Regions from separate parts of the Enterobacter sp. E14S genome, predicted to be linked through region 1. Evidence: predicted binding sites of a transcription regulator. Region 1 holds the regulator's gene; each other region holds the start of a gene.
The links. The regulator PhoB, encoded in region 1, activates phosphate uptake and scavenging genes when phosphate is short. The targets are predictions, from matches to a motif close to CTGTCATAAAACTGNCNNAT.
Positions count from the first base shown of each region.

Region 2: the regulator PhoB is predicted to act here: its motif matches at 1,649-1,668, upstream of ACZ6J2_RS11505 (esterase-like activity of phytase family protein).
Region 3: the regulator PhoB is predicted to act here: its motif matches at 2,559-2,578, upstream of uvrB (excinuclease ABC subunit UvrB).
Region 4: the regulator PhoB is predicted to act here: its motif matches at 2,199-2,218, upstream of pstS (phosphate ABC transporter substrate-binding protein PstS).

Region 1 covers NZ_JBVODQ010000005.1:100,783-105,710, reverse strand. Annotated here, with positions in the region: gene brnQ (branched-chain amino acid transporter carrier protein BrnQ) at 1-1,309, opposite strand, end outside; gene phoR (phosphate regulon sensor histidine kinase PhoR) at 1,719-3,014, opposite strand; gene phoB (phosphate response regulator transcription factor PhoB) at 3,036-3,725, opposite strand; gene sbcD (exonuclease subunit SbcD) at 3,913-4,928, shown strand, end outside.
Region 2 covers NZ_JBVODQ010000004.1:95,915-100,842, forward strand. Annotated here, with positions in the region: gene ACZ6J2_RS11505 (esterase-like activity of phytase family protein) at 245-1,603, opposite strand; gene ACZ6J2_RS11510 (YfaZ family outer membrane protein) at 2,015-2,560, shown strand; gene ACZ6J2_RS11515 (hypothetical protein) at 2,560-2,880, shown strand; gene ACZ6J2_RS11520 (NAD-dependent succinate-semialdehyde dehydrogenase) at 2,926-4,296, opposite strand; gene ACZ6J2_RS11525 (helix-turn-helix transcriptional regulator) at 4,448-4,928, shown strand, end outside.
Region 3 covers NZ_JBVODQ010000003.1:390,317-395,244, reverse strand. Annotated here, with positions in the region: gene bioC (malonyl-ACP O-methyltransferase BioC) at 1-679, shown strand, start outside; gene bioD (dethiobiotin synthase) at 672-1,373, shown strand; partial or broken gene ACZ6J2_RS10010 (ABC transporter ATP-binding protein) at 1,336-2,057, opposite strand; gene uvrB (excinuclease ABC subunit UvrB) at 2,810-4,825, shown strand; gene yvcK (uridine diphosphate-N-acetylglucosamine-binding protein YvcK) at 4,898-4,928, opposite strand, start outside.
Region 4 covers NZ_JBVODQ010000014.1:66,989-71,916, forward strand. Annotated here, with positions in the region: gene pstC (phosphate ABC transporter permease PstC) at 1-942, opposite strand, end outside; gene pstS (phosphate ABC transporter substrate-binding protein PstS) at 1,071-2,111, opposite strand; gene glmS (glutamine--fructose-6-phosphate transaminase (isomerizing)) at 2,433-4,262, opposite strand; gene glmU (bifunctional UDP-N-acetylglucosamine diphosphorylase/glucosamine-1-phosphate N-acetyltransferase GlmU) at 4,612-4,928, opposite strand, start outside.

The DNA of each region.
Region 1 (4,928 bases):
TCGATGCGACCTGACGCCCTGCAGCACGGTCCCAGATAATCGCCAGAACCAGTGCAACAACGGTAGGCATCAGCCAGGCCAGCCCCTGCTCGGACAGCGGCAGACGCTGTGTCCATGCCGGCAGTATGTGCGCGAAAGCTGATGCTTTAATCCCGTCAAGGATACCAAAAATCAGGCTGATAAACATGGCTGGCGCAATAATTCGTGAAGAGTTGTTCCACCACGGGCGAGTAAAGCTCAGCACCACCAGCACGATACACGGCGGGTAAATCGCCGTCAGCACCGGAATAGAGACCTGAATCAGGTGGCTCAGACCGAGGTTGGACACCGCCATGGAGAAGATGCCGAGGATAAACACCAGGGTGCGGTAAGAGAGTGGCAGATACTGCGCAAAGAACTCTGCGCAGGCGCAGGTCAGGCCAACCGCCGTCACCAGACACGCCAGGAAAATCAGCGCTGCCAGCAGCATACTGCCCGCACCGCCGAAGGTGTGCTGAACGTAAGCGTGCAGGATAGCCGCACCGTTGGCGTTCTGATCGACCAGCATGGCGCTGTCGGAGCCCAGACGGAACAGCGCCAGATACAGCAGCGTCAGCCCCACACCGGCCATCAGGCCAGCCCAGATGGTATAGCGGGTCAGCAGACGCGCTTCGGTCACACCGCGGGAACGCGCGGCGTTAACGATAACGATACCAAACACCATCGCGCCCAGCGTATCCATCGTCAGATAGCCGTTCACAAAGCCGTTAGAGAACGCGGCGTTTTTATAGGCGTCCATCGCGTCGCTAATCGGGCCCGCTGGCCAGACAATCGCGGCTACCGCCAGAACAATCAGCGCCACAATTTTCAGCGGAGCCAGGAAGTTACCCACGGTATCCAGCAGCTTGCCCGGATAGAGGGAAACCAGAATCACGATTGCGAAGTAGATCAGGCTATAGATAAACAGCGGCATCGCACCGTCACCGGTCAGGGGAGCAATACCCACTTCGAAGGACACGGTTGCCGTACGCGGGGTCGCAAACAGCGGGCCAACGGCCAGATAGCAGACGGTTGCCAGCAGAACGCCCGCAACTTTGCCAATCGGGGTGCTGAGGCTATCCACACCGCCGCCGACTTTCGCCAGCGCGACGACGGTCAGAACCGGCAGACCCACGGCAGTAATCAGGAAACCAAACGCGGCGGTCCAGACGTGTTCACCCGCCTGTAAGCCAACCATTGGAGGGAAAATGATGTTGCCTGCGCCAACGAACAGCGCAAATGTCATAAAGCCCAGCGCGATGATGTCACGCGATTTTAAGTGATGGGTCATAAAACCTTACTGCCTGTGGATGTGGTGTTGAAAACATTGAGATTTTCGATATCCCTGACGGGATGATACAGCCGAAAATTTGCTCAATTTCAGCGGGAAATGCTCCCGTCCTGGCGTGGAGAAGAATAGTTTTTCGATTTACCACGCAAATACAGTCGGTCTGACAGTATCTGGGGCGCAATTTAAACGCTTATAACGTTTAAAGGCAAGGTGGGATCGTAAAACCAGAACAATATGCCAGCATGAAAATACACGTCAGAACAATACGCTATTTATAAGAAAAACCCATGGCTAATCATGCGAACAAAAAACAGTCAGCCGTATAAAATTCATCCGCGTTTCGCTTGACTGCAAAGCAAACGGGCCAGCAGACGCTGACCCGTGGAAAGGTAAAATGACACGCCTGCCGTCAGGCGATCTTTTTGGCAATTAATCGTTCCGGAATAACGAAACTGAAGCGGGTTCCTTTACCCAGCGTACTCTGAATATCGAGACGGCTTTCATGGTGATTCACCGCGTGTTTCACAATTGCCAGCCCCAGGCCGCTTCCGCCTGTCTGCCGGGATCGCGCTTTATCCACACGGTAAAAGCGCTCGGTCAGACGCGGAATATGCTCAGGCGCAATCCCCGGCCCGTTGTCCTCCACGCTAAACTCAGCCCCCGTTTGGGTATGCCGCCAACGCACCACGATATTCGTCCCCTCCGGCGTATGATTCACCGCGTTATACACCAGGTTGGAAATGGCGCTGCGCAATTCATCTTCGCTGCCCAGCACCTTCAGCGTATTGTCGACCTCAAAGATCAGGTGATGCTTTTTGTGGCTTAGCGTCTGCGCTTCACGCTCAACGACCCGCAGCATCATCGGCACATCAATGGTGTCATTTAGCGCGAGCGTCGGCGCCGCTTCAATCTTCGAGAGCGTCAGCAGCTGCTTCACCAGCCCTTCCATCCGGTGCGTTTGCTCGCGCATGGTGTGCAGCGCTTTTTCACGCGGCGCGCCTTCAAGCGTTTGCTCCTGCATCATCTCCAGGTAGCCCTGAAGCACGGTCAGCGGGGTACGCAGTTCGTGACTGACGTTGGCGAAGAAGTTACGACGCGCCCCTTCCAGCTGGTGCATCTGGGTGACATCGCGCGCCACCATCAGCCACTGCTTATCGCTGTAGGGCATCACGCGGATTTCCAGATGGCGACCATTATTGAGCTTCAGATTGTGCGGGCGGGTAAAATCACGCTTTTTCAGATACAGCGTGAACTCGGGATAGCGCAGAAGGTTGAGGATATTCTGACCATTGTCGTCGGGCCAGCGCAGGCCCAGCAGCTGTTGCGCAAGGCCGTTACACCAGAAGATCGTCCCTTCTTCGGTCGTCAGAATAACGGCATCCGGCAGCGACTCTGCACCGCTGCGAAAACGCTTAATCAGGCTTCCCAGCTCGCGGCGACGCTTTTTATTACGCATCTGCATCTGATGCAGACCGTACAGCAGCGGCTCCCAGCTGCCGCTTCCCGGCGGCGGCGTCATACTTCGGTCAACCCACAGCCACCAGGAGAGGCGCAGCAGGTTCCAGAAATGCCAGATCAGCAGCCCGGTGACCGACGCCAGCAGAAACCACGGCAGGTGTCCAAGAAAGGCCCCCAGAAGGAAGGCCGGAATACAGCATAAGATCAGTTCAAAGACGAGCCTTTTCCATGACAGACGTTCCAGCACGCGTCACACTCCTGTCATTGTTCAGAAACGGGTAGAAAAACGATAACCCGTGCCGCGGACCGTCTGCACCATGCGATCGTGGCCGCTCAGTTCCAGTGCTTTTCGCAGGCGGCGAATATGTACGTCAACCGTCCGGTCTTCGACATACACGTTAGTTCCCCAGACGTTATTCAGCAACTGCTCGCGGCTGTACACGCGTTCCGGGTGGGTCATAAAGAAGTGCAGGAGTTTAAATTCGGTAGGCCCCATGTCGAGGGGATTTTCACCGGTCATCACGCGGTGTGAGGTGGGGTCAAGGCTCAGCCCCTGCATCTCTATCACCTCTTCCACCGCCATCGGCGAAATTCGGCGCATCACGGCTTTAATGCGGGCAACCAGCTCTTTTGGGGAGAACGGTTTAGTAATGTAATCGTCCGCGCCGGTCTCCAGACCGCGAACGCGATCCTCTTCTTCTCCGCGCGCCGTGAGCATCACAACCGGAATGTCGCGGGTCAGCGCTTCACGCTTCAGGTGTTTGATAAACTGCAGTCCGGAGCCGCCGGGCAACATCCAGTCCAGCAGAATCAGATCGGGCCAGGGTTCATTCAGCTGGTTCACTGCGCTGTCATAATCTTCCGCTTCAACCGGCTGGAAGCCGTTTTGCTCGAGCACGAAGCACACCATTTCACGAATTGGAGCTTCATCTTCTACGACCAGAATACGTCTCGCCATACTTTGCCCTGTCTTATCTTATTTAAGTTACAAGTTTGTAATTCGGCGCCATTATGCGTCAGATTTATGACAGATTTATGAAAAACAGTACCACGATAAGGGGCAAACCGTTGTTTTATTACAGCGGTTATTTTCCCGTCTCTGAACGTTTATAATCCTGCTTTCTCTTTTTTGCCACGGATCTGCTATGCGCATACTTCACACCTCGGACTGGCATCTGGGTCAAAATTTTTACAGCAAAAGCCGTGCGGCTGAACATGAAGCCTTCCTGAACTGGCTGCTGGAAACGGCCCGGACGCACGAGGTGGACGCGATTATGGTGGCGGGTGACATCTTTGATACCGGCTCGCCCCCCAGCTATGCGCGTGAACTGTACAACCGCTTCGTAGTGAATTTGCAGCAAACCGGCTGTCATCTGGTGATTGTCGCCGGCAACCATGATTCCGTCGCGACGCTCAATGAATCCCGCGACATCCTGGCATTTCTCAATACCACCGTCGTCGCCAGCGCCGGGCACGCCCCGCAGATCCTGAAAAAACGCGACGGCACGCCGGGGGCGGTGCTGTGCCCCATTCCCTTTTTACGGCCGCGCGACATCGTGCAAAGCCAGGCGGGGCTGTCGGGTGCGGAAAAGCAGCAGCATCTATTACAGGCCATCACCGACTATTATCACCAGCAGCACGCCGATGCCTGCGCCCTGCGCGGCGACCAGCCGATTCCGGTGATTGCGACCGGGCATCTCACCACCGTCGGGGCCAGTAAAAGTGACGCCGTACGCGACATCTATATCGGCACGCTGGACGCCTTTCCGGCGCAGAACTTCCCGCCAGCCGACTACATTGCGCTCGGACACATACACCGGGCGCAGATCGTCGGCGGCAGCGAGCATATCCGCTACTGCGGCTCACCCCTTTCGCTCAGCTTTGACGAAACGGGCAAAGCCAAATCCGTCCATCTGGTGAGCTTCTCCGAGGGCAAACTCCGCGCCGTCGAGACGCTGGAGGTGCCCGTCACCCAGCCGCTGGCGGTGCTGAAAGGCGATCTCGACGCCATCACCGCCCAGTTGGAGCAGTGGCGCGGCGTCGAGCAAGATCCCCCCATCTGGCTGGATATCGAAATCACCACCGATGACTACCTGCACGATATGCAGCGTAAAATTCAGGCGTTGACGGAAGATTTGCCCGTCGAAGTCTTACTGGTACG
Region 2 (4,928 bases), on a different contig from region 1:
GAGGGTACCGCGAAGCGGCGATTTACCGCCGGGAGCCCGGGTCGCCAGGGTGGTGGCGATTGAGCCACCCTGGCACGTTCACAGGTCATGCCGTTACAGAGTAGCAAGGAACATAGAGTGAACGGAATAACCTCCACAGCCGTATGTTCCCCCTCACCCCAGCCCTCTCCCTCAAGGGAGAGGGAGCCGTCTGTGCAGGCATTATCTTGTGGGGATACCCCAGCCTTTAGCAAGAAGGGTAAACTTATTTCACCGCTTCCGGCAGCGTCACAATCCACAGCTCGCTGTCCGACTCCGGCTTCTTCAGCGGCTTCACGCTGAGCGTGGTTTCAACCGGCTTATCATCCAGCGTCAGCTTGCCTTCCGCGTTCACCCGATAATCCTTGAGCTTCTTGCCCTCGACCGGGTTTTGCATCGCAACCTTCACGCCAAAGTCGTTATCGTTCGCTACCGCAAGCGTTTTGCTGTCGATCAGCGCCAGCCCTTCGGCCTTCTCCTGCTGCCAGCCCAGTGCGCGGAGATCGACGACCTGCGTTTTAGCCGCAAGGGTAATGCCGCGCTGCGCCAGGGTTTTTTCATCATCAAACTCCGGGTACTCGCCCGGCTTGTCGAAGGCGGAAAGGTCGCTCGCCTTGCTGAGATCCACCTTATAAATCAGGTTACGCATGCCGTCGTTTTTATCGCTTCCCTGCTCAATCAGCAGGATGTGCTGGTTATCGAGCGCCACGATGTCGCCGATTTTGGCGTCGCTGTTTTTGTCATAAGCCGCGCTGTCGATAGGGTAACCGTACATCGCCGTTTTCCCGGTTGCCGGGTCGAAGCTCACCAGACGCGTAAACAGCGCCTGCTTTTTGCTCTTACCATCGATATCCAGCGTGCTTTGCACAGCGGCGATAATACGCCCGTCCGGCATCCGGGTCAGGCCTTCAAAGCCCCGGTTCGCCTGGCGCCATTTGATAATGTTTGGCAGACCGCCCGCGATGGATTTCTCCCCTTCCGCGGCCTGCGGCCCGTGGATCGCCAGGATCTTCCCTTTGCTGTCGACGTTAATCAGGAACGGGCCATATTCGTCGCACAGCCAGTAGCCGCCTTTGCCGTCCGGGGTGATGCCTTCCGTGTCCAGCCCGCGGTTGTCGCCCTTCAGGATCTTGAGGGTATCGCTGAACGCCACTTCATTGGTGGAGCCAATCACGCCGCTTTGCAGCGGCAGACCGTTGATCTCGCCTTTATCATCATGCAGCGGGCGGGCATCGACAGCCTCCGCTTTGCCGTTCTGAACGCGGATGGTCATCAGCAGCGGCGCGAAATCTGGCGTGACAAATATTTTGGCTTCGCTTTTACCCATTTTTGGCGCATCGGCGTTTGGACCGCGATCGGTCACGGTCGCAAAGGTCAGGGCGTCGCCCTGCTTGCCCGTAAACAGCAGGCCAGAACCGATTCCCACGGGCAGTCCGTTCGGAAACGCGCTGGCAAACGCGCCGCTGTAGCTCACGTGGGAGCCTTCAGGGAAGCTGACGACATAGCGCTCAGCAGTGGGCTGCGCCGCCAGGCCAGAGAAAGAGAGCGCACAGCCGATTAGCACAGGAATAATTTTTCTTTTCATATTGTTAGCATCCAGTTAGTGAAGCCAACAACGTAAAGAATAAACGTGTCAGAAAAATGACATGGAAGGGAAACCGGTATGAGCGATTGAACGTATATTCATCACTCGAAATGTAAGGCTTTGTTGTTTTGTGTGACAGGCGAAACATTTTTGGAAATTATTAGAAACCCAATTAATTCATCTCAAATCACTATCCCCGCCTCGTTCAGTTTATGTTTAGTCAAAAAACTAAACGGTTCCTAAACGCTAAAAACATCCCCTGTTGACACCCCGACAATCAAACATCATTGCAACAACTTCAATAAAAAAGTTAACAATATCAGTATAAAACCGCGATTTATATCACATTTGCAGTCATTAACATCGCTTGTTAAGGTGCGCCCAGATGAATTTAATGACGAGGCAAAAAACATGAAAAAACTGAATATCCTTCTTCTTTCTGCTCTGGCTGCCGTATCGGGTTCCGCACTGGCGATGGGCGGCACCGTTGAGCAGGGTAAAAACTTTACCAACCTCAACCTGGAAATGGGGAAATCCTCATCCGGTGTTTATCTGGAAAGTAACTGGCTGAAAAACACCGACGACGGTACCCAGACCGGCGGCGTGGGCGCAGGCTACAACCTGGGTCTTGGCCCGGTGATGCTGAACGCGGGCGCAAAAGCCATCTACCTCGGCCCGAAAAAAGGCGATAACGGCGTGGCGTTCCCGATTGGCGGCGGCGTAAACGTTGCCCTGACCGACAGCATCCACGTCTACGGTGAAGGCTATGTCGCACCAGAAGGCCTGAACAACAGCGTGAAAAACTACGTCGAAGCCAACGGCGGCGTAAGCTGGACGCCAATTACGCCAGTGACCCTGAAAGTGGGCTACCGCCACGTGAGCGTGGACGGCAAAGACGGTCGTCCTGGCCACACGCTGATTGACGGCGCATATGTAGGCGGTGGAGTCACCTTCTGATGAAACACCGCATGACCGCGCTTTGCGTTCTGAGCCTCACGCTGATGCTCGCCGGCTGCGTCCAGTACAAATGGGTGAAACCGGGCGTCAGCGATGCGGAAATGAATAAAAAGCTCACGGAATGCGAAGCGCAGGCGCTGATCGATCTGCCCCCGGATAACGTCGTAACCGGATCCAGCTCGGAAAAAACGGACAAAAAGAACAAGAAAAAGGATATTTCCACGAGCTACACGGTTGAAGACGCGAATGAATATCGCCGGGATACGTTAGTTGACAGCTGCATGTTCAAAAGCGGCTGGGACAAGATCGAAGTGCAATAATCCCTTTAAAAAAAACCTGCCGGCTGGCAGGTTTTTTATGACCTCTTACTTATGCACCACCACCAGCTTCTGGTTCACAAACTCTTTGATCCCCAGATCCGACAGCTCGCGCCCGTAGCCGGAGCGCTTCACGCCGCCGAACGGCAGCTCTGGCGCGGTATCGGTGAGCCAGTTGATGTACACCATCCCGGTCTCAATCCGCGACGCCATTTTCTTCGCGCGCTCGATATTCTGGCTGAATACCGCCCCGCCCAGGCCGTAGTGGGAGTCGTTCGCCAGCGCGACCGCCTCGTCGTCGTTTTTCACCACGTACATCTGCGCCACCGGGCCGAAGAACTCTTCGAAATACGCCGGGTTATCGCGGGAGATATTCGTCAGGATCGTCGGTTCGAAGAAACTCCCGTCGCGCTGCGCCGGTTTGCCGCCATAGTGCAGCGTGGCGCCGTTTTTCACCGCCTCGTTAACCTGTCTGGTCAGCGTTTCGAGCGCATCTTTAGACGACAGCGGCCCCAGCGTGGTGCTTTCGTCCAGCGGATCGCCAATCTTCACCTGCTTAAACGCCTCGGTGAATTTGCTCAGGAAGGCCTCTGCAATCTTTTCATGCAGGATAAAGCGCTTCGCCGCGGTGCAGACCTGCCCGGCGTTGTTGAGCCGCGCGTTAACGCCAATTTTCACGGCCTTCTCAAGGTCTGCATCGTCCAGGACCACGAACACGTCATTACCGCCCAGCTCCAGCGTGGATTTCTTAATGTGCTTCGCCGCCTGCGCGGCCACCGCGCTGCCGGCCTTTTCGGAGCCGGTTAATGCGGCGCCCTGCACGCGATCGTCAGCAATGATATTCGCCACCTGCTCGGACGAGATAAACAGGTTGGTCCACGCCCCTTCCGGCGCACCCGCCTCGCGCACCAGATGGGCAAAGGTCTCGGCGCAGTGCGGCACGATGCTGGCATGTTTGGCGATGACGGGGTTACCCGCCGCCAGGTTTGGCGCCAGGACGCGCATCAGCTGGTAGTACGGGAAGTTCCACGGCTCAACGGCCATCAGCACGCCGATGGGGTGATGCTCCACCCAGGCTTCACCGAGCTCAGAGTCGTACTTCACCGGGGCCAGGAACCGCTGCGCGTTGTCGGCGTAGTAGCGGGCGATCTGCGCGCACAGCTTCACCTCGCCGCGGCTCTGTTCGATGAGCTTACCCATCTCCTGGCTGGCGATTTTAGCCAGATCCTCCACGCGCTCGTCGATCAGATCGGCAAGCTTATGCAGCACCGGCAGGCGCTGGCTGATGTCGCCTTTCGCCCAGTCCGAATGATAAAGCGCATCGGCCGCCTTCAGCGCCGCTTCGATATCCGCGTCGGTATGTGAGGGGTATTCTTTGATGAGCTGGTTAGTGGCAGGATTTACTGTCTGATAAGCCATGTCGAATCTCCTTGTTTTACCGCTTAGGGTATTAAGGGTAGTCAACATGACTGGCTATGGACGTAAAGTTGGGTATATCCGGAAGGTTCTTAATGAAGCGCTGCCGGACGGTTCGCTGACGTGGTATAAAAAATCTTCAGAAGGAGCGCCCATGACCGATACCCGACATATCCGCCAGACTTTTCACCGCGCCTCAGGCCTTGAGCTGCGCAGCACCTGGCAGAGTACGCAGGCGTACAAACGCCACAGTCACCCTCAGCTTTCCATCGGCGCGATTGTGGAGGGCCAGACCCGCTGCGTGTGTCATGACAGAGAGTACATCCTTAACCCCGGGGACCTCATCGCGATCCCGGCCGGTGTGCCACACAGCTGTAACCCCGTCGCCGGGCAACCGCGCAGCTGCCATATGCTCTATATCGACACCGGGTTTCCGCTGGCGCTACAGGTGATTCGTAGCCCAACCCTGTTTGCCCATTACCAGGACGTTGTCGAGACCCTGTCTCCGGCATCACTGGAAACGCTGCTTTCTGCCCTTCCCCGCGCCGCGGATAACGCTGACGCGCTTCGCGCAACCAGCCAGCAGGTTCAGCAGGCATTTCTTTCCGATCTCGCCTGCCCGCCTTCCCTCGACG
Region 3 (4,928 bases), on a different contig from region 1:
GCAGCGTCAGAGCGCGCAGGGGCTTCTGGCCGCGCTTGGCGAGAATCGTTTTCCGCAGGTGCTGGACGCGGGCTGTGGTCCCGGCAGCAACAGCCGCTACTGGCGCGGGACGGGAAGCCAGGTCACGGCTATCGACCTCTCGGAACAGATGCTCGACGAGGCGCGTCAGCGACAGGCCGCGGACCATTATTTGCTGGCGGATATCGAGGCGATCCCGCTGGCGGATGCGCAGTTCGATCTGGTCTGGAGTCATCTGGCGGTCCAGTGGTGCAGCAGCCTGCCGCAGGCCTTGCGCGAGCTTTATCGCGTGGCGCGACCGGGCGGGAAAGTGGCCTTTACCACCCTGCTGGAAAGTTCGCTGCCGGAGCTGAATCAGGCGTGGAAAGCGGTGGATGAGCAGCCGCACGCTAACCGCTTTTTATCGCATGACCAGGTGACGCAGGCGCTGGCAGGCTGGCGCTACCGCAGCACGGTGCAGACCATCACCCTCAATTTTGGCGATGCGTTCAGCGCTATGCGTTCGCTGAAGGGCATCGGCGCCACGCACCTGCACGCCGGACGGGAGAAAAAACCGCTGACCCGGGGCCAGCTGCAGCGTCTGGAGCTGGCCTGGCCGCAGCAGCGGGGACATTTCCCGCTCTCTTATCAACTTTTTCATGGGATTATCGAACGTGAGTGAACGTTATTTTGTTACCGGCACGGACACGGAAGTGGGCAAAACGGTGGCCAGCTCGGCGCTGCTGCAGGCGGCGCGAAAGCTTGGGAAAAACACCGCCGGATATAAGCCGGTTGCTTCCGGCAGTGAGATGACGGCGGAAGGGTTACGCAACACCGACGCGCTGGCGCTCCAGCGTAACAGCACGCGTGAGCTTGCCTATTCAGCGGTGAATCCGTACACCTTTGCCGAGCCGACCTCGCCGCACATCATCAGCGCTGACGAAGGTCGTCCGATTGATTTCACCGTGCTGTCAGCCGGGTTACGGACGCTGGAAAGCCAGGCCGACTGGGTGCTGGTGGAAGGTGCAGGCGGCTGGTTTACGCCGCTTTCAGAGACGCAGACGTTTGCTGACTGGGTGCAGGCCGAGCAGCTTCCGGTCATTCTGGTCGTCGGCGTCAGGCTGGGCTGCATCAATCACGCCATGTTGACCGCGCAGGCCGTCCAGCAGGCCGGGCTGCGTCTGGCGGGCTGGATAGCCAACGACGTGGTTGCGCCGGGGAAACGACACCAGGAGTATCTGGCGACGCTCAGGCGCGTACTTCCCGCCCCGTGCCTCGGGGAAATCCCCTGGCTTGCTGACGGCGCGGAAAATGCCGACACCGGGCGTTATCTCGATCTCAGCGTCTTGCTTCCCGCGACATCCAGTGCGCGATAAGCTCGTCATCCAGTTCGTTAACGTGGCCCTGCGCCACGTTACGCCCGCGATAGAGCATACAGAAACGGTCCGCCACCCGGCGGATGAACGACAGCTGCTGTTCCGCTAGCAGCACCGTCATACCTAACTCCCGGTTTAAGCGCACCAGCAGCTGCCCCAGCTTCTGGGCGAAGCTGTGTCCTGCGCCGTGCAGGGGCTCATCGAGGATCAGCAGGTTCGGGCGGTTCACCAGCGCATTAGCCAGCGCCAGCTGATACTGATCGTCCGGAGAGAGCGTATTGGCGCGGGCCTGCCGCAATGCGTAGAGCGCCGGAAACAGGTCGTAAACGTCAATTTTGGCCTCCGGGTTGGGTTTCCCCATCGCCCGCATGGCGATATGCAGATTCTCCTCAATCGTTAGCTGGGAGAAGATCCGCCTGTCCTGCGGGACATAGCCTATTCCCGGTCCTGAGCGCTGTTCTGGCGGCAGGTTAAGCAAGTCGCGCGGCGGCGCGCCCGCCTCGTGCCAGATGATGCTGCCGCTTTCAACGGGCACTCTCCCGGCGATGCAATTCATGAGGGTGGTTTTCCCCATCCCCGGCAGGCCAACGACGCCTGTACACATCCCTTGCGGAAAATCCAAATTCACGTTCCATAGCGTATGTTGGCTTCCGTAAACTGATTCACAGCACGCAGACTCAACATCTTTTTCTCCTTAAAAATGTGTGTAGGTGAGGCTCGTGTTTGAATCTGCAAAACCCCTGCCAGAAACAGAAATGTGTTCAAAAAAACGGCTTTTTTAGGAATAAATCACCGGAAAGCAGTTTATAAAAAACCGGATTGCACAGCGACGGTGCTGGAGGTGGTGAATTGTGGTGCAGAACCCAAAATGATGAAAATGTGAGCAAGATCCCATCGGTTGGTTATGAATGACGCAACTGTTAATCATCAAAAAATAGCTATAAAAATTTTTTACTGCCGTCTCGTGGGAAAAACCGGGAATTTGCCGAGCGCCAGTCTGTATGGGCTGGAAGCAGTTATCCACTATTCCTGTGGATAACCATGTGCATTAGAGTTAGAAAACATGCGATAAGCGAGAGAAGACGCGGCTTACGCCCAAATTGGCGCGAAACGCGGCTTTAGAAAATATCGTTTATTATTTAATTGCTTAGATAAAAGCAATTCCCGTCATGAAAGTGTCACCGGTTGCCACAAAACTATCATTACCTGGCTTGACAAATGTTAAAAAAGAAAAAGTTCTGGGGATAACCTGACCTGACTGGTGTTTTATATTGTCACAGTCCAAATTTTGGCCGCTATCGCGCTAATCATTCAGGCGCTATGCTAAATATCCTGACATGCTACTGGTTTTTCATCCAGTGTTTTTTACTGGCATTCCTGGCAACAACGAGTAAAATTACTCACCTGCCGCTTATAACGTCATCAGGTCGTCGCCCATGAGTAAACCGTTCAAATTGAATTCTGCTTTCCGTCCATCTGGCGATCAGCCTGAGGCGATCCGTCGTCTGGAAGAGGGGCTGGAAGACGGGCTGGCGCACCAGACGCTGCTGGGGGTAACCGGCTCGGGTAAAACGTTCACCATCGCCAACGTGATTGCGGATCTCCAGCGTCCTACGATGGTGCTGGCACCCAACAAAACCCTGGCCGCACAGCTTTACGGCGAGATGAAAGAGTTCTTCCCGGAAAACGCGGTGGAGTATTTCGTCTCCTACTACGATTACTACCAGCCAGAAGCCTACGTGCCGAGCTCTGACACCTTCATCGAGAAGGATGCCTCGGTTAACGAACACATCGAGCAGATGCGTCTGTCGGCCACGAAGGCGCTTCTGGAGCGTCGCGATGTGGTCGTCGTCGCGTCGGTTTCCGCGATCTACGGTCTGGGCGATCCAGATCTCTATCTCAAGATGATGCTGCACCTGACGCAGGGGATGATTATCGACCAGCGCGCCATCGTCCGCCGTCTGGCGGAGCTGCAGTATGCCCGTAACGATCAGGCGTTCCAGCGCGGGACGTTCCGGGTGCGTGGTGAGGTGATCGACATCTTCCCGGCGGAATCGGACGATATGGCGCTGCGCGTCGAGCTGTTTGACGAAGAGGTTGAACGCCTGTCGCTCTTCGACCCGCTGACCGGACACGTTGAGTCGGTGATCCAGCGCTTCACCATCTACCCGAAAACGCACTACGTGACGCCGCGCGAGCGTATCGTGCAGGCGATGGAAGAGATCAAAGTGGAGCTGGCCGAGCGCCGTAAGGTGCTGCTGGCGAACAATAAGCTGCTGGAAGAGCAGCGCCTCAGCCAGCGCACCCAGTTCGACCTTGAGATGATGAACGAGCTTGGCTACTGCTCCGGCATTGAAAACTACTCGCGCTTCCTCTCCGGGCGCGGGCCGGGCGAGCCGCCGCCGACGCTGTTTGATTACCTGCCGGCAGACGGTTTGCTGGTAATCGACGAATCCCACGTCACGATCCCGCAGATCGGCGGGATGTACCGTGGTGACAGGGCCCGTAAAGAGACGCTGGTAGAGTACGGGTTCCGCCTGCCGTCAGCGCTGGATAACCGTCCGATGAAGTTTGAAGAATTTGAGGCATTAGCGCCGCAAACCATTTACGTCTCGGCCACGCCGGGCAACTACGAGCTGGAGAAATCCGGTGAAGACGTTGTCGATCAGGTTGTGCGTCCGACAGGCCTGCTCGACCCGATTATTGAAGTTCGTCCCGTGGCCACGCAGGTGGACGACCTGCTCTCGGAAATCCGCGCCCGTTCCGCCATCAACGAGCGCGTGCTGGTCACTACGCTCACCAAGCGTATGGCGGAAGACCTCACCGAGTATCTCGAAGAGCACGGCGAGAAGGTGCGCTATCTGCACTCGGATATCGACACCGTGGAGCGCATGGAGATTATCCGCGACCTGCGTCTGGGCGAGTTTGACGTGCTGGTGGGGATCAACCTGCTGCGAGAAGGTCTGGACATGCCGGAAGTGTCGCTGGTGGCGATTTTGGATGCGGACAAAGAGGGCTTCCTGCGTTCTGAACGCTCCCTGATCCAGACCATCGGTCGTGCGGCGCGTAACGTCAACGGTAAAGCGATTCTGTACGGTGACAAAATCACCCCGTCGATGGCGAAAGCGATTGGCGAAACGGAGCGCCGTCGCGAGAAACAGCAGCGCTACAACGAAGAGCACGGCATTACCCCGCAGGGGCTGAACAAGAAGGTGGTGGATATTCTGGCGCTGGGTCAGAACATTGCCAAAACCAAAGCGAAGGGTCGCGGCAAGGCGCGTTCAGTGGTGGAAGAAGATACCGTCGTGCTGACGCCGAAAGCGCTGCAGCAGAAAATCCACGAGCTGGAAGGGCAGATGATGCAGCACGCGCAGAACCTGGAGTTCGAAGAGGCGGCGCAGATCCGCGACCAGCTTCATCAGCTGCGGGATCTTTTCATCGCGGCATCGTGAGTAAAGCAATGTTTTCTCCCTCTCCCCGTGGGAGAGGGCCAGGGTGAGGGCAACAGGCCGCACAAAACGAACCTAACCCAGTGCCTGAATCGCCTTCTCCAGC
Region 4 (4,928 bases), on a different contig from region 1:
TTTAGCGAGGCGCATAATCATCAGCTTGGAAATCGCCAGAACAATAAAGGTGATAACGAACAGAATCAGACCCAGCTCCATCAGCGCCGCCACGTGCAGCCCGGATTCCGCTTCCGCAAATTCATTCGCCAACGCCGAGGTAATACTGTTACCCGGCATATAGAGCGACGCGCTGTCGAGCTGGTAGGTGTTACCGATGATAAAGGTGACCGCCATGGTTTCACCCAGCGCACGACCTAAGCCCAGCATCACGCCCCCAATCACCCCATTTTTGGTGAACGGAAGGACAATGCGCCAGATAACTTCCCAGGTGGTGCAGCCGATACCGTAGGCCGACTCTTTCATCATCACCGGCGTTTGTTCGAAGACATCGCGCATAACCGCCGCAATGTAAGGAATAATCATGATGGCGAGGATCACACCTGCCGCCAGAATGCCGATACCGAAAGCCGGGCCAGAGAACAGGGCACCCACAAACGGAATGGCGGAAAGCACGTTACCGACCGGTTCCTGGAAATACGTGGCGAACAGCGGAGCAAAGATGAACAAGCCCCACATGCCGTAAACGATACTTGGAATGGCAGCCAGCAGTTCGATGGCAATACCCAGCGGGCGTCGCAGCCAGCCCGGCGCCAGCTCCGTCAGGAACAGGGCAATACCAAAGCTCACCGGAACCGCAATCAGCAGGGCGATGAACGAGGTCACCAGCGTGCCGTAAATCGGCACCAGGGCACCGTAGATATCGTTCGGCGCGTCCCACTCTTTGGTCCACAGGAAGGAAAAACCGAATTTCTGGATGCTCGGCCATGAGGAGAAAATCAGAGACACGATAATGCCGCCCAGCAGCAATAGCACAATCAGCGCAGCCAGTTTCACCAGCGCGCTGAAAATCATGTCACCTTTTTTACCCGGAGGGTTAAATGCAGGCTTGGTTGCAGCCATAAATTACTCTTCTGTTTGAGACGTTTTTACGAATATGCCCGGTGGCGCTGACGCTTACCGGGCCTACAGCTTAAACCGTAGGGCGGGTAAGCATAGCGCCACCCGCCATCTTCGTTAAATATATCCTGTTAGTACAGCGCTTTACCGCTGCTGTCTTTCACGTTGGTTTTCCATGCAGCGCGAATCTGCTCAACCACGTTTTCCGGCAGGGTGGCGTAATCCAGGGCGTTAGCCTGTTTGCCGCCGTTTTTGTACGCCCAGTCGAAGAACTTCAGCACTTCGGCGCCCTGCTCAGGTTTCTTCTGCTCTTTGTGAACCAGGATGAAAGTGGTAGAGGTGATTGGCCATGCACCTTCGCCTTTCTGGTTAGTCAGATCCTGCGCGAAGGATTTGCTCCAGTCAGCGCCTTTCGCCGCGTTAGCAAAGTTCTCTTCGGTTGGGCTAACCGGTTTGCCGTCGGCTGAAACCAGTTTGGTGTAGGACAGGTTGTTCTGCTTAGCGTACGCATACTCTACGTAACCAATTGAGCCAGGCAGACGCTGTACGAACGCGGCGATACCGTCGTTACCCTTACCGCCCAGACCGGTTGGCCAGTTAACGGTAGAGCCGGAGCCGACTTTAGATTTCCACTCTTCGTTCACTTTTGCCAGGTAGCTGGTGAACACGAAAGAGGTACCGGAACCATCCGCACGGCGAACCACGGCGATGTTCTGAGAAGGCAGCTTCAGGCCTGGGTTGAGTTTAGCGATCGCTTCGTCATCCCATTTTTTGATTTTGCCCAGGTAGATGTCACCCAGCGTTTTGCCGTCCAGCACCAGCTCACCCGACTTCACGCCCGGCAGGTTGATGGCCAGAACCACACCGCCGATCACGGTAGGGAACTGGAACAGGCCTTCCTGAGCCAGTTTGTCATCAGACAGCGGAGCGTCTGATGCGCCGAAATCAACAGTGTTCGCGGTAATTTGTTTAACGCCACCGGAGGAGCCGATACCCTGATAGTTAACCTTGTTACCGGTTTCTTTCTGGTAGGTATCCGCCCATTTGGCATACACCGGCGCAGGGAAGGTTGCACCAGCGCCAGTCAGGCTTGCTTCTGCAAATACAGAGAACGCGCTCAGAGATAAGGTCGCGGCGACAACAGTTGCGACAGTGGTACGCATAACTTTCATAATGTCTCCTGCAAGATTTTCGTAAATCGTTGTTTAGTGGCTACGATGAGCAAAATAGGACAAACAGGTGACAGATAAATGTACGAATTATGACAGTTTTATGACAACGAAAATTTCACTTAAAAACAAGCAAAAGAAAGCTTATTTTTCATCGCGTTAGCCACTTTTATGACAAGACGTTTTCAGAAATATTTTCTTTATGTGACACTGAAAAAAGTAGCTGAAGATGACAAATTGTCATTATTAAAAACGAGAAAGGATTGATTAAAAACAAGCCGGGTGGGATAAAAAAGCTCCACCCGAAGGTGGAGCCTGAAGGGATTATTCTACGGTAACCGATTTCGCCAGGTTACGCGGCTGGTCAACGTCGGTGCCTTTGATCAGGGCAACGTGATAAGCCAGCAGCTGCAGCGGAACGGTGTAGAAGATGGGTGCAATCACCTCTTCCACATGCGGCATCTCGATGATGTGCATGTTGTCGTTGCTGACAAAACCGGCATCTTTGTCGGCGAAGACGTACAGAACACCGCCGCGGGCGCGCACTTCTTCGATGTTAGACTTCAGTTTTTCCAGCAGTTCGTTGTTTGGTGCCACAACGATGACCGGCATATCCGCGTCAATCAGCGCCAGCGGGCCGTGCTTCAACTCGCCAGCCGCATAGGCTTCAGCGTGAATGTAGGAGATCTCTTTCAGCTTCAGCGCGCCTTCCAGCGCAATCGGATACTGATCGCCACGACCCAGGAACAGGGCGTGATGTTTGTCGGAGAAATCTTCCGCCAGCGCTTCAATGCGTTTGTCCTGAGACAGCATCTGCTCAATACGGCTCGGCAGCGCCTGCAGGCCGTGAACGATGTCGTGCTCAACGGACGCATCTTCACCTTTCAGACGCGCAAGCTTCGCCACCAGCATCAGCAGAACGGTTAGCTGAGTGGTAAACGCTTTGGTGGAGGCCACACCGATTTCTGTGCCCGCTTTGGTCATCAGCGCCAGATCGGACTCACGCACCAGCGATGAGCCAGGAACGTTACAGATAGCCAGCGAGCCCAGGTAACCCAGCTCTTTAGACAGACGCAGCGCTGCCAGCGTATCCGCCGTTTCGCCGGACTGGGAAAGGGTGATCATCAGGCTGTTACGACGCACCGCGGATTTGCGATAGCGGAATTCAGACGCGATTTCCACATCGCACGGCACGCCCGCCAGGGATTCAAACCAGTAGCGAGAAACCATACCGGAGTTGTAAGAGGTGCCGCAGGCGACGATCTGAATATGCTCGACCTTGCCGAGCAGTTCGTTCGCGTTTGCGCCCAGCTCGCTCAGATCCACTTCACCGTGGCTGATGCGCCCGGTCAGGGTGTTTTTGATGGCGTTTGGCTGCTCGTAAATCTCTTTCTGCATGTAGTGACGGTAAGCGCCTTTATCACCCGCGTCGTACTGCAGATTCGATTCGATCTCCTGACGTTTCACCTGCTCGCCTTTGGTATCGAAGACGGTCACGCTGCGACGGGTCACTTCCGCGATATCACCCTCTTCGAGGAAGATAAAGCGACGGGTAACCGGCAGGAGCGCCAGCTGGTCAGAAGCGATGAAGTTTTCGCCCATGCCCAGACCGATAACCATCGGGCTACCGGAACGCGCGGCCAGCAATGTGGACGGATCGCGGGAATCCATGATCACCGTACCGTACGCACCGCGCAGCTGAGGGATAGCACGCAGCACCGCATCACGCAGCGTGCCGCCCTGCTCCAGCTCCCAGTGCACCAGGTGAGCAATCACTTCGGTGTCAGTTTCTGAGACGAAGGTGTAGCCGCGCGCTTTCAGTTCTTCGCGCAGCGGTTCGTGGTTTTCGATAATGCCGTTGTGCACGACCACGATGTGTTCAGACACATGCGGGTGCGCGTTACCTTCAGACGGTTCGCCGTGCGTCGCCCAGCGGGTGTGCGCAATACCGGTACCACCATGCAGCGGATGTTCTTCCGCGGCCTGGGCCAGCATCTGCACTTTACCGAGACGACGCAGACGGGTCATATGACCTTCTGCATCGACGACAGCCAGACCGGCTGAGTCGTAACCACGGTATTCCAGACGACGTAAACCTTCGAGAAGGATTTCAGCAATATCACGCTGCGCAACTGCGCCAACAATTCCACACATAATTTTAGATTCCGAATTTAGGCATTATGCCTGCGTTGTCGCTGACCTGTATTTTCCCTGCGTCTTTCACGCTGCGGCTGCGTTGGCTTCTCGTACTCGCCACGGTCACTTACTTAAGTAAGCTCCCATGGACTCATACGCTTGCCGCCTTGCCACAACGCGAAATCCTTTGGGTAACGCCCTTTCCGGGCACCCCGAGCCTTGTAGAGAGTGGGGTTATTTTTATGGGTACTGCTTGTGGGGGGAGATATATATTTATCCCCTCTCCCGGGTTTGCCTGATGACGGCTACGCCTTATCAGGCCTACTCAATCGTAGGGCGGGTAAGCGTAGCGCCACCCGCCTTGTTGTTACTTTTTCTTCACCGGGCGTTTCCAGCCCTGCTTGCTGACCTGCGGCACGCGGCTTAACACCAGCTCGTTCTCGGCCACATCGCGCGTAACGGTTGTTCCGGCGGCGATAGTCACTCCGTTACCCACGGTAACGGGCGCCACCAGCTGCGTATCGGAGCCAACGAACACGTCGTCACCGATGATGGTTTTAAACTTATTCGCGCCGTCATAGTTACAGGTAATAGTCCCTGCACCAATATTCACGTTATTGCCAATTTCCGCGTCGCCCAGATAGGTCAGATGACCGGCTTTCGAGCCTTTACCCAGACGCGCTT